2 regions of the Actinomadura meridiana genome follow, and region 1 is predicted to be linked to the other one. Evidence: predicted binding sites of a transcription regulator. Region 1 holds the regulator's gene; the other holds the start of a gene.
The links. Region 1 encodes HspR, which represses chaperone genes until heat shock. Its sites were predicted from a motif close to ANTTGAGTCNNNNNGACTCAANT; they were not measured.

Region 1 (6,603 bases):
GGCGACGCCGAGGACGCGGTCGCGACGGCCTTCCACGAGGAGTGGGGACGGGTCGTCGCGACCCTCATCCGCGTGACCGGCGACTGGGGCCTCGCCGAGGAGTGCGCCCAGGAGGCGTTCGCGCGGGCCTTCCTGGTCGCCGAGCCCGCGATGGCGCAGCGGCTCGTCCGGGCCAAACGCAAGATCCGGGACGCGGGCATCCCGTACCGGGTGCCGCCCGCGGACGCGCTGCCGGGGCGGACGGCGTCCGTCCTCGGCGTCGTGTATCTGCTGTTCAACGAGGGCTACGCGGCCTCGGAAGGCCCCGACCCCGTCCGCGTGGGCCTGTGCGCGGAGGCGATCCGGCTGGCCCGCGTCCTGCACGGCATGATGCCGCGCGACCCCGAGGTCACCGGCCTCCTCGCCCTCCTGCTGCTCCAGCACTCCCGCCGTGCCGCCCGCCAGGACGCGGCGGGCGACCTCGTCGCGCTCGACGACCAGGACCGCGCCCGCTGGGACCACGCGTCGATCACCGACGCCGTGGCGCTGCTGGACGACGCGCTGGGCAGCGCGGCTCTGGTTAGCGCTGGGCTCGGCCCCTACCAGGTGCAGGCGGCCATCGCGTCCTGCCACGCGACCGCCCGCACCGCCGCGCGGACCGACTGGCCGCGGATCGCCGCCCTGTACGGCCGCCTGGTCGAGCTGACCCCGAGCCCCGTCGTCCGGCTGAACCGGGCCGTCGCCGTCGCGATGGCGGACGGCCCGGAGGCCGGGCTGGCGCTCGTCCACGAGCTGGAGGGCGACCTGCCCGGCTACCACCTGCTCCCCGCGACCCGGGCCGACCTGCTGCGCCGCCTCGGCCGCCGGGAGGAGGCCGAGACCGCCTACCGCGAGGCCCTCGCGCTGGCCCGCGCCGAACCCGACCGCCGCTTCCTCACCCGCCGCCTCACCGACCTCCGCCGCTGAGGCGCGGCGTCACTTCGTGAGGTTCAGGCTGGTGGTGGGTTTGACGGTGAGCTTGTCGGCCGCCTCGTCCAAGTCGACGACGACTTCGTTGCCGTCGCGGACGTCGCCGGACAAAAGTTCGCGAGCCAGCTGGTCGCCGATCGCGGTCTGCACGAGACGGCGCAACGGCCGCGCCCCGTACAGCGGGTCGTAGCCGGTCAGGGCCAGCCATTCGCGGGCGGCGGGCGTGACCTGCAAGGTGAGCTGGCGGTCGGCGAGGCGGTCGGCCAGCTTGTCGACCTGGAGGTCGACGATACGGGTCAGCTCGTTCGTGGACAGCGCGTCGAACAGGATCACGTCGTCCAGACGGTTGAGGAACTCCGGCTTGAACGAGTTGCGGACGGCGTTCCACACCGCCTCGCGTTTCGCGCCGTTCTCCAGCTTCGGGTCGACCAGGAACTGCGAACCGATGTTGGACGTGAGGATCAGAATCGCGTTGCGGAAGTCGACCGTGCGGCCCTGCCCGTCAGTGAGGCGCCCGTCGTCCAGAACCTGGAGGAGAATGTCGAACACCTCGGGGTGCGCCTTCTCCACCTCGTCCAGCAGCACCACGGAGTACGGGCGGCGCCGGACGGCCTCGGTGAGCTGCCCGCCCTCCTCGTAACCGACATATCCGGGCGGCGCGCCGACGAGCCGGGCGACGCTGTGCTTCTCGGAGTACTCGCTCATGTCGATGCGGGTCATCGCCCGCTCGTCGTCGAACAGGAACTCCGCGAGCGCCTTCGCCAGCTCCGTCTTGCCGACGCCGGTCGGGCCGAGGAACAGGAACGAGCCGGTGGGACGGTCCGGGTCGGAGATGCCCGCGCGGGCGCGGCGGACCGCGTCCGACACGGTGCGCACGGCGGTCTCCTGCCCGATGAGGCGCCTGCCGAGTTCGTCCTCCATGCGCAGGAGCTTGGCCGTCTCGCCTTCGAGGAGGCGTCCGGCGGGGATGCCCGTCCAGGAGCCGACCACGTCCGCGACGTCGTCGGGGCCGACCTCCTCCTTGACCATCGGATCGCGGTTCTCGGCGGCCTCGGACGCCTCTTCGAGCTGCTTCTCCAGCGCCGGGATCTCGCCGTAGGTGAGGCGGGCCGAGGTCTCCAGGTCGCCGTCGCGCTGGGCGCGCTCGGCCTCGCCGCGCAGCTGGTCGATCCGCTCCTTGACCTCGCCGACGCGGTTCAGGCCCGTCTTCTCCTTGTCCCAGCGGGCGACGAGGCCGGTGAGGTGCTCCTGCTTGTCGGCCAGGTCGGCGCGGAGCCGTTCGAGTCGCTGGCGGGACGCCTCGTCGGTCTCCTTGGAGAGGTTCATCTCCTCCATCTTCAGGCGGTCGACGGTGCGTTGCAGCTCGTCGATCTCCACCGGACGGGAGTCGATCTCCATGCGGAGTCGGGACGCGGCCTCGTCCACCAGGTCGATCGCCTTGTCCGGCAGGTACCGCGACGTGATGTAGCGGTCGGAGAGGGTGGCCGCCGCCACAAGAGCTGAGTCATTGATCTGCACCTTGTGGTGCGCCTCGTAACGACCCTTCAACCCGCGCAGAATCGCGATGCTGTCCTCGACGGTGGGCTCACCGACGAACACCTGCTGGAAGCGGCGCTCCAGGGCCGGGTCCTTCTCGATGCGCTCGCGGTACTCGTCGAGCGTCGTCGCGCCGATCATGCGGAGTTCGCCGCGGGCCAGCATCGGCTTCAGCATGTTGCCCGCGTCCATCGCGCCCTCGGCCGCGCCCGCCCCGACGACGGTGTGCAGCTCGTCGATGAACGTGACGACCTGCCCCTCGCTCTCCTTGATCTCGTTCAGAACGGACTTCAGCCGCTCCTCGAACTCGCCGCGGTACTTCGCGCCCGCGACCATCGCGCTGAGATCGAGGGACACCAGCCGCTTGCCGCGCAACGACTCGGGGACGTCGCCCGCCACGATGCGCTGCGCCAACCCCTCGACCACGGCGGTCTTGCCGACGCCCGGCTCACCGATCAGCACCGGGTTGTTCTTCGTCCGCCGCGACAGCACCTGGACGACACGGCGGATCTCCGAGTCGCGCCCGATGACGGGGTCGAGCCGTCCGTCCCGGGCCGCCGCCGTCAGATCGACGCCGTACTTCTCCAGCGACTGGTACGTGCCCTCCGGGTTCTCGCTGGTCACGCGGGCGTGGCCGCGAACCTTCTCGAAGGCGTCCAGCAGGGCCTGCGGGGTCGCGCCGTACTCCTTGAGCAGGCCCGCCGCCGGGCCGCCGTCCGCGGCGAGACCGACGAGAAGGTGCTCCGTCGAGACGTAGTCGTCCTCCAACTGCTGGGCGCGGTTCGCCGCCGTGTTGATCGACCGGTTCAGCTGCCCCGAGATCCGCGGGGTCGCCACCGTCGAACCCTGCGCCTTCGGCTTGGCCGCGAGCTGCTCCTCCGCGCGGCGCCGGATCGCCTGCCAGTCGGCGCCCACCGCCTCCAGCAGCGGCACCGCCGTGCCGTCGGTCAGGCCGATCAGCGCGACCAGCAGATGCTGGGGCTCCACCTCGGGATGCCCCTCCGCCGCCGCCCGCCGGACGGCGATCGACAGCGCCTCCTGGCTCTTCTGCGTCAGCTTGTAGTCCATGCGTCCCCAGACCACCTTTCAGTCTGGGAGGCGTCCCCCAGACCCCCGTCAAATGCCGTTTCCTTCTGGGGGGCAACCCCCAGACCCCCGTCAAATGCCGTTTCGTTCTGGGGGGCAACCCCCAGACCCCCGTCAAATGCCCTTGGTCAGTCCCGGTTACGTTCCTGCCAGACGACGACACTGGTATGCCGGATCGGCACCAGGTCGGCGCCCGGAGTGCCGGCCGGTTCGCCGCGCCGCCGCTGCTGCGCCAGGCGCGCCGCGACGGCACGGGTCGATTCGAGTTCGTTGGCGAGATCGTCCAGCGCGGCGTGCGCTTGGACGAGCTCCTCACGGAGCCGTGTGTTGTCGCGTTGCAGCTCCAGGATGTGCTTGATGCCGGACAGGTTGATGCCCTCCTCCTGCGAGAGCCGCTGGATCTCGCGGAGCATCACGATGTCGCGCATCGAGTAGCGGCGACCGCGTCCCGCCGTCCGGCCCGGGGACACCAGACCCAACCGGTCATAGGTCCGCAACGTCTGCGGATGCAGGCCGGACAGCTGGGCCGCCACGGAGATCACGTAGACCGGGGTGTCGTCACCGAAGGGGTCCATGGGATCACTCCTGCCTGGCCTGCTGGACGAGGTCGGCGCGCAGATCGTCGCCCGAACCGGACTCGCGCAGCCGGACCAGGGCCTCCCGCGCCTGCTCGTCGAGCTTCTGCGGGACCTGGACGTCGACCGTCACGAGCAGGTCGCCCTTTGTGCCGTCCCGCCGGGTGGCGCCACGGCCCTTCACCCGGAACTTGCGCCCGTTCGGCGTGCCCTCCGGCAACTTCAACGTGACCGGCTGCCCCTGGAACGTGGGCACCCGGATCTCCGCGCCGAGCGCCGCCTCAGGGAAGGTGACCGGGACGGTCAGCGTCAGGTTGTCGCCGCTGCGGCCGAACACCTTGTGCGGGCCGACCTTGATGTTGACGTACAGGTCGCCGTGCGGGCCGCCGTTCTCGCCCGGCGCGCCCTTGCCCTTCAACCGGATCTTCTGCCCGTCCGCGACGCCCGCCGGGATGCGGGCCTGGATCGTCCGGGTGCCGGTCGCGCGGCCGCTGCCATGGCAGGTGGGGCACGGGTCGTCGACCACGAGGCCCCGTCCGTGGCACTCCTTGCACGGCTCCTGGAACCCGAAGTTGCCGAGGTTGCGGGTCTCGTGCCCGGTGCCCTCGCAGTTCGGGCACACGCGCGGGACCGTGCCCGCCTTCGCGCCCGTCCCGCGGCAACTGTTGCAGGCCGCCTCGCTGGTCAGCTTGATCGGGACGGTCACGCCGTTCAACGCGCGACCGAACGACAGCGTCACCTCGGTCTCGACGTCCGTGCCGCGCCTGGCCCGGCGGGTCCCCGTCGTCGTCCGGCCGCCCGTCCGGCCGAACAGTCCGCCGAACAGGTCGCCGATGCGTTCGCCCGCGCCACCGCCCGTCTGCGTCCCAGTGCCGGTGCCGCCCGCGCCGCCCTGACCGAACAGGTCGCCGAGGTCGAACGGGAAACCGCCGCCCTGCTGGCCGCGGAAACCGCCCGGCATCGACCGGACCGAGTCGTACTCCTTGCGGCGCTTGTCGTCCGACAGGACGTCGTACGCCTCGGAGACCTCCTTGAAGCGGTCCTCGGCGTCGGTGTCGCCCTTGTTGGCGTCCGGATGGTACTTGCGGGCCAGCTTCCGGTACGACTTCTTGATCTCCTCCTGCGAGGCCGTCTTCGCGACACCGAGGACCTTGTAGTAGTCCTTCTCCAGGTAGTCCTTGGTGCTCACGGCGCCCCGCTCTCTGCTATCGCCACATGCCACATGTCGTCACGCGGCCCGCCGGGCCCGCCCGTTCCCGGGCGGGCCCGCGGGTCCTTCTGGGGAAGACGATCCCCCACATCCCCCGGCGAGAGCCAGGGGATCATTCGGCGTCGTCGCCCGGCGCGTCACCGGAGTCGCCCGGCGTCTCGTCCCCGGCGTCCGGATCGGGCTCGGCCACCGCGACGCGCGCGGGTCGCAGGATCCGCTCGCCGATGCGGTAACCGGGCTGGAGGACGTCCATCACGCTCGTCTCGTCGACGTCCTTCGAGTAGGCGTGCATGAGCGCCTCGTGCACGGTCGGGTCGAAGGGCTCGCCCTTCTCGCCGTACCGTTCCAAGCCGAGCTTGCCGGTGACCGCCTCCAGGCTCTCCGCGACGGACTTGAACCCGCCGACGAGCTCGTCGTGGTCACGGGCGCGGCCGATGTCGTCCAGCACCGGGAACAGCTCCGACAGCACCTGCCCGAGCGCCTGCTCCCTGACCGCGACCCGGTCGCGCTCGACCCGCTTGCGGTAGTTGTCGTACTCCGCCTTCAGCCGTTGCAGGTCGGCCAGCCGCTCCGCCAGCTGCGTCCTGAGCGAGGTGACCTCCTCGTCCGTGACCGCGTCGCCCCCGTCATCCGGGGCCTCCGGGGCGGGCGACGACTTGTTCGCCCGCTCCCGGACCTTCCCCGTCTCGGGATCGATGCGCCGCTTGTCGCGGATCACCGGGCCCTCCTTGCCCTCGCCCTCATCGGGGGAGGTCGTCACGAAGCATCACCCTTCTTGTTGTCGTCGTCGTCCACGATCTCGGCGTCGACGACCTCGTCGTCCTGGGGCTCGCCGCCCTGGGCGTCGGCCGTCGGGCCCGGGTCGTCCGCGCCGACCGTCGCGCCCTCGGGATTCTGCGCGTACATGGCCGCGCCCATTTTCTGGCTGATCTGCGCCAGCTTCTCGGCGCTGCCCTTGATCGCGTCGACGTCCGTGCCCTCCAGGGCCTTCTTGACCTCGGCGACCGCGTCGTTGACCTCGGTCTTCAGCTCCTCGGGGACCTTCTCGTCGTTCTCCCGCAGGAACTTCTCGGTCGAGTAGGCCAGGGTGTCGGCCTGGTTGCGGACGTCGGCCTCTTCCTTACGGCGACGGTCCTCTTCGGCGTACTGCTCGGCGTCGCGGACCATCTTCTCGATGTCGTCCTTGGGCAGCGCGCTGCCGCCGGTGATGACCATCGACTGCTCGCGTCCGGTGCCCTGGTCCTTGGC
Region 2 (6,603 bases), on a different contig from region 1:
CCGATCGGCAGCACCCGACCGGTCAGCGACACCTCGCCGGTCATCGCCACGTCCGAACGGACGGGCCGTCCCGACAGCAGCGACGCCAGCGCCGCCGTCATCGTGATGCCCGCGCTCGGACCGTCCTTCGGGATCGCCCCGGCAGGCACGTGGACGTGCACGCCCCGGTCCTTCAGGTCGCCGACGGGCAGCTCCAGCTCCGCGCCCCGCGACCGCAGGTAGCTGAGCGCGATCCGCGCCGACTCCTTCATGACGTCGCCGAGCTGCCCGGTGAGCGTCACGCCGGTGTCGCCCGTCTCCCGGTCGGCAAGCGACGCCTCGATGTACAGCACGTCGCCGCCCGCGCCGGTGACCGCCAGGCCCGTCGCGACGCCGGGCACGCCCGTCCGCCGCTCGTTCCTGCTCAGCTCCACCTCCGGCGTGTAGCGGGGCCGCCCCAGGTAGTCCCGGAGATTATCCGCGCCGATCGAGACGGGCAGTTCCGCCTTCTCCAGCGCCACGTTCGCGGCGACCTTCCGCAGGACCCGCGCGATCGACCGGTCCAGCGACCGGACGCCCGCCTCCCGCGTGTACTCGGCCGCCAGCAGCCGCAGCGCGTCGTCGCCGAACGCCACCTCCGCCGCCTCCAGGCCCGCCTTGTCGAGCTGGCGCGGCAGCAGGTGGTCACGCGCGATCGTGACCTTCTCGTGCTCGGTGTAGCCGTCCAGCTGGACGAGCTCCATCCGGTCGAGCAGCGGCCCGGGGATCGCCTCCACCACGTTGGCCGTGGCGAGGAACAGCACGTCGCTCAGGTCGAGCTCGACCTCCAGGTAGTGGTCGCGGAACGTGTGGTTCTGCTCGGGGTCGAGCACCTCCAGCAGCGCCGCCGTCGGGTCACCCCGATAGTCGGCGCCGACCTTGTCGACCTCGTCCAGCAGCACGACGGGGTTCATCGACCCGGCCTCCCGCACGGCCCGGACGATCCGTCCGGGAAGCGCACCAACATACGTCCGCCGGTGCCCCCGGATCTCGGCCTCGTCCCTGACACCGCCCAGGGCGACTCGCACGAACTTACGCCCCATGGCCCGAGCGACCGACTCACCCAGCGAGGTCTTACCAACCCCAGGAGGCCCGGTGAGAGCAAGCACGGCCCCGCTCCTGCGTCCGCCGACAACGCCCAGCCCGCGCTCCTCACGCCGCTTCCGGACGGCCAGGTACTCGACGATGCGCTCCTTCACATCATCAAGCCCGGCGTGATCAGCATCGAGGATCTCCCGAGCGCCCGCGATGTCGTAGGCGTCCTCAGTCCGCGTGTTCCACGGGATATCAAGAACCGTGTCGAGCCACGTCCGGATCCAGCCGCCCTCCGGCGAAGCGTCGGACGACCGCTCCAGCTTGTCGACCTCCTTCAAGGCCGCCTCGCGCACCTTCTCGGGCAGGTTCGCGGCCTCGATCCGGGCCCGGTAGTCGTCCTCCTCGTCGGCGGGGTCGCCGTTCAGGTCGGCCAGCTCCTTGCGGATGGCCTCCTGCTGCTGCCGCAGCAGGAACTCCCGCTGCGTCTTCTCCATGCCCTCCTGGACGTCCTTGCGGATCGTCTCGGCCACGTCCAGCTCGGCGAGATGGTCACGGGCCCACCCGATCACCAGCGTCAGCCGCTCCACCACGTCCGGGGTCTCCAGGACCTCGATCTTCTGCTCGTCCGACAGGTACGGCGCGTACCCGGCGTTGTCCGCCAGGGTGGACGGGTCGTCGATCTGCTGCACCACGTCCACGACCTGCCAGGCACCCCGCTTCTGGAGGATCGCGCTGACCAGGCTCTTGTACTCCTTCGCCAGCTCCTGCGCGCGTCCGGACGCGGGCGGCGTCTCGATCAGGACGCCCTCCACCCACAGCGCCGCGCCGGGCCCGGTCGTCCCGGTCCCGATCCGCACCCGCTGCACACCGCGAACAACGGCCCCGGGCTCCCCACCGGGCAGCCGCCCCTCCTGCTCGACCACACCAAGCGTGCCGACACCGGCGTACTGCCCGTTCAACCGGGGCACCAACAGCACCCGCGGCTTGCTCGCCGACCGGACACCCGGCCCCTGCCCCCGGGCCACCGCCCGAGCGGCCTCGATCGCGGCCCGCACCTCGCCGCTCTCCGAAAGATCCAGCGGCACCACCATGCCGGGCAGAACGGCCCCGTCGTCCAGGGGCAGCACCGGCAGCGTCAGGGTCTCGCTCATGCTCAGCTCCAATCCGAGAACCCAACTCCAAGTTGAGTCATTCACACTCAAGAAACCGGAGCAGCTTTTTGTTTCCCCAACAACGTTCGCTCTCAGCGATCACCAACCCCCCACCCACCCCGACATCGGCGAAGCCCCCCACTTCCAGCACCCGGACGACCTTCTGACCGCACGACGCCGCCGAATCAGGCCGCCAGCGTCACAAGCCGCATGGCCGAGTCCAGACCGAACGTTGGAGGCCAACCATCGGCGGCGTCGCGCCGGACAACGGGTCGGCACCAGAGGCTCGGGCGCCCGTTCGCGAAACTGTGGGCGGCGAGCACATTGTCCGGACTGGGCGACGGCACCACCCAGATCGCCGCGGCCCTGCTGGCCGCCGCCCTCACCCACGACCCGATCCAGATCGCCGGGCTCATGATCGCCCAACAGCTTCCCCTGATGCTGTTCGCCCTGCCCGGCGGAGCGCTGGTCGACCGGCTGGACCGCCGTCGCGTCATGGTCACGGCCTGCGTGGTCCGTGCTGCCGCGCTGGGCCTGGTGGCCACGGCGACCGCTGCCGGGCACGCCTCACTGCCGCTGCTCTACGCGACGTTCTTCATGGTCGGCTGCATTGGCCTGCTGTTCGAGAACGCGTCCATCGCGCTGCTGCCCTCCATCATCGACACCACCCAACTGGAACGCGCGAACGGCAGACTCCAGGCAGCGACGGTGCTCAGCCAGCAACTCCTTGCCAAACCGATCGGCGGAATGCTGTTCGCCGTGGCGGCATGGGCGCCCTTCACCCTCGACACCCTCGCCCTTCTGTTCACGGCCATCCTGATCATCACTCTGCCCGCCAGCGGCCACCAAGGTCGCTCAACGCTTCAACCAGGGCTTCCCACCCGACCTTCCATGATTCGATCCGCGAAGGCCTGGACTGGCTGGCACGCCACCGGCTGCTGCGCACCATGTCGGTCACCGTCGGGCTGTCCAACCTGGGTCTGGGCGCGGCGTTCTCCGTCGCCGTCCTCATCGCCCGCGAACGGCTCGGCGTCGGTCCGGCCGGGTACGGATTCCTCCTCACCGCCGGAGCCGTGGGCGGGGTCGTCGGCGGCCTGGCCGCCGGTCGAATCATCGCCCTGCTCGGCACCGGCACGACGCTGCGCGCCGGCCTGGTCATCGAGACGCTGATCCACCCCGGGCTGGCCTTGACCCGCAGCGCGATCACCGCCGGTGGGCTGTTCGCGCTGCTCAGCTTCCACCTCGTCGTCCTCTCCACCATCGGAGCCTCGCTGCGCCAACAGATCGTCCCCGCCCGCCTGCTCGGACGCGTCCACAGCGCCTACCGGTTGGTCACCAACAGCGGCATGTGCCTCGGCTCCATCCTCGGCGGCGTCCTCGCACACTATTTCGGGCTGACCGCTCCCTTCTGGCTGGGCCTCGCCCGCGCGGCCGCCCTCACCGCATGCGCCTGGCGAATCCTGAGCGACCGCTCAACCCACGCAGCCCGCGAGAACGCCCGCTGATCGCCGAGCCCGTTTGGGGCGGCCGTCGAAAATGCGTTGACGGGTGGGGTGCCGGGACGATCATGTGAACCGGTGACCAAGATGCACGCGGATGAGGCCGATGTCAGTGCCGACCTTGTCCGGCGGCTGGTGCGCGGGCAGTTTCCCGAGTGGGTGGAGCTACCGGTCGAGCGGCTCGCTTCGGGCGGGACGGTCAACGCGGTCTTCCGGCTTGGTGACGCGCTGACGGTGCGGCTTCCCCTGACCAGGAGCGGCGTCAAGCAGCTGGAATGGGAGCGGCGGTGGCTGCCCCTGCTCGCGCCCGCGTTGCCCGTCGCGATTCCCACGGTGGTAGCGCGGGGTGAGCCCGGCGAGGGGTATCCGTGGGTCTGGTCGGTGCATCGGTGGATCGAGGGCGAGAACCCCGTGGAAGGCGTCCTCGCTGAGGCCGATGGTCTTGCTCGGGATTTGGGGGCATTCGTCCGGGCCATGTGGGGGCTGAGGGTGGAGGACGGGCCGCGCGCCTATCGTGGGGCGCCGCTGGAGACCGTCGACGCCTACACGCGGGAGGCGATCGAGGAGCTGCGCCGGACCGACGAGCCGTTCGACGCGGACGCCGCCACGGCCGCCTGGGAGGAGTCCCTGGCCGCGCCCGCGTGGGCCGGGGCGCCGCGCTGGGTACATTCCGACCTCATGCCCAGCAATCTGCTCGTCGCCGGGGGCAGGCTCGCCGCCGTCCTCGACTTCCCCACGGCGGGCGTCGGCGACCCGGCCTGCGATCTGATCCCGGCCTGGAACCTGTTGACGGCGTCGTCCAGGGACACGTTCATGGAGAGCGTGGGCGCGGACGACGCGACCTGGTTGCGCGGTCGTGGCTGGGCCCTGTCGATGGCCGTGATCCAGTTGCCCTACTACCGCGCCACCAACCCGGTCATCTCCACCAACGCCCGCTATGTGATCGCTCAGGTCGTGTGACGTGGACGTGGTCTTTCCGCGCAAGCTGTCCGCCGGGGACGTCGTGCGGGTGGTGGCGCCCGCCAGGTCGCGGGCGGTGGTGTTGGAGCACGACCACACGGCCGTCATCGCGGCGCGGTTCGCCGAGTTGGGGCTCGAACTGACCTATGGGCGGCATGTCGATGAGCGGGACGCCTTCGACTCGTCCAGCGTCGCCTCGCGCGTGGCGGACCTGCATGAGGCGTTCGCGGATCCGTCGGTGGTGGCGGTCATGACGGTTCTCGGCGGGTTCAACTGCAATGAGCTACTCCCCCATCTGGACTGGGATCTGATCCGCGCCAACCCCAAGATCCTCTGCGGGTACTCCGATATCACGGCGCTTCAGAACGCCATCTTCGCCCGGACGGGCCTGGTCACGTACTCGGGGCCGCACTGGTCGACGTTCGGGATGCGCGACCATTTCGAGGACACCCTGCGCTGGTTCACCTCGGTCACGTTCGGCACCGCGCCGGTCGCCCTGACCCCGGCCTCCCACTGGACCGACGACCTGTGGTTCCTCGACCAGGACGCGCGCGAGCCCGTCGTCAACGACGGGTGGTGGACGATCCGGCCCGGCGCTGGCGAGGGACGGATCGTCGGGGGCAACCTGTGCACGCTGAACCTGTTGCAGGGGACGCCGTTCATGCCGTCCCTCGATGGTGCATTGCTGGTCGTTGAGGACGACTTCGAGTCACACCCCGCGACCTTCGCGCGCGACCTGACGTCCCTGCTGCAACTCCCCGACGCGACCGGTGTCCAAGGGCTCGCCATCGGACGGTTCCAGAAGGCCAGCCGCATGACCCGGCCGCTGCTGGAACAGATCGTCGGCACCCAGCCCGCGCTGGACGGCGTCCCCGTTCTGGCCAACATCGACGTCGGTCACACCCACCCCGTGGCGACGTTCCCGATCGGCGGCCGGGCACGGCTGAACGTCGGCGAGCGCGCGACTGATCTGACGCTGCTGCGGCACTGAGACCACCGGCCCGCGGGCCACGCGGGCAATGGGCAGGCAAAGTCGGCTTCTTGATCACGATTCTTTGCGACGGGCTCGGTTTACGCGCGCATGACGTGAGGGTACCTACCGCAACGAGATCGTGACAATGAGTGAACGAAACAGCCTCGGGGCGGCAAAGCCTCAGGTCGGCACACGGGGGGTCCGGATGCACCGTACAGAGCGCGACACCCTCCCGCGACTCTCCCCGCACGGCCCGGTCCGTACGGCCGAGGGCGTCCACGGCGCGTCCCACCCCGGCAGGCACCGTCCCCCAACGGGCGCCGTGGCCGGGACGCGCGGCGGCACACCTCGGGTCCTCGGCCGTACCGGACCGACCGGGTTCCCCGCCGACCGCATCCGGGTCCCGGCGCCGCACACCCCCGCGGCGTCGGCGTCCCCCATCGGCCGGGCCCACGGCATCGTCCAGTCGTGCCGTCGGCCCGGCCCCGGGCATCATCCGGGCGCCATTCCGGCGCCCGCTCCCGATCGCCGGACGGGTCTTCCCTCCGGCCCGGTGCGGGAGGGGGGTGGGAATCAGTTCCGAGTCGAACCGGCGTCACGCCGGTGAGAAGCGGCGGCCGGTACTCCGTCCGACCCCCGTCCCGGCCGCCGGTGCAGCAAGGGATCGCTGCGGAAGCCGGGCCCGTGGAGGCACAGCGCCACCACGGGCCCGGTTCACAGCTTCTTGCGCCAGACCAGTCCGTGGACGGTGTCGCCGAAGCGTTCGACCGGGGGCTCCTTCTCGTCCAGGACGAAACCGGCGCGCTCGTAGATCCGGTGTGCCGGGCGTTGCAGCACCGTCGTCCACAGCATGATCTCCGCGTAGCCGGCCTCGGTGGCGAAGCGGACGCACTCGTCGACCAGGGCCGACCCGACGCCCATGCCGCGCGCCTCGGGCTCGACGTGCAGCAGCCGTAGCTGGGCCACG

Region 2: the regulator HspR is predicted to act here: its motif matches at 2,235-2,257, upstream of lon (endopeptidase La).

What each region holds. Positions count from the first base shown of each region.
Region 1 covers NZ_BAABAS010000020.1:240,687-247,289, reverse strand. Annotated here, with positions in the region: gene ABD808_RS27150 (RNA polymerase sigma factor) at 1-945, shown strand, start outside; gene clpB (ATP-dependent chaperone ClpB) at 955-3,552, opposite strand; gene ABD808_RS27140 (heat shock protein transcriptional repressor HspR) at 3,699-4,145, opposite strand; gene dnaJ (molecular chaperone DnaJ) at 4,150-5,334, opposite strand; gene grpE (nucleotide exchange factor GrpE) at 5,468-6,115, opposite strand; gene dnaK (molecular chaperone DnaK) at 6,112-6,603, opposite strand, start outside.
Region 2 covers NZ_BAABAS010000029.1:254,748-261,350, forward strand. Annotated here, with positions in the region: gene lon (endopeptidase La) at 1-2,204, opposite strand, end outside; partial or broken gene ABD808_RS38730 (MFS transporter) at 2,415-3,032, shown strand; gene ABD808_RS36210 (MFS transporter) at 2,972-3,709, shown strand; gene ABD808_RS36215 (aminoglycoside phosphotransferase family protein) at 3,791-4,663, shown strand; gene ABD808_RS36220 (S66 family peptidase) at 4,665-5,654, shown strand; gene ABD808_RS36225 (hypothetical protein) at 5,842-6,243, shown strand; gene ABD808_RS36230 (bifunctional helix-turn-helix transcriptional regulator/GNAT family N-acetyltransferase) at 6,351-6,603, opposite strand, start outside.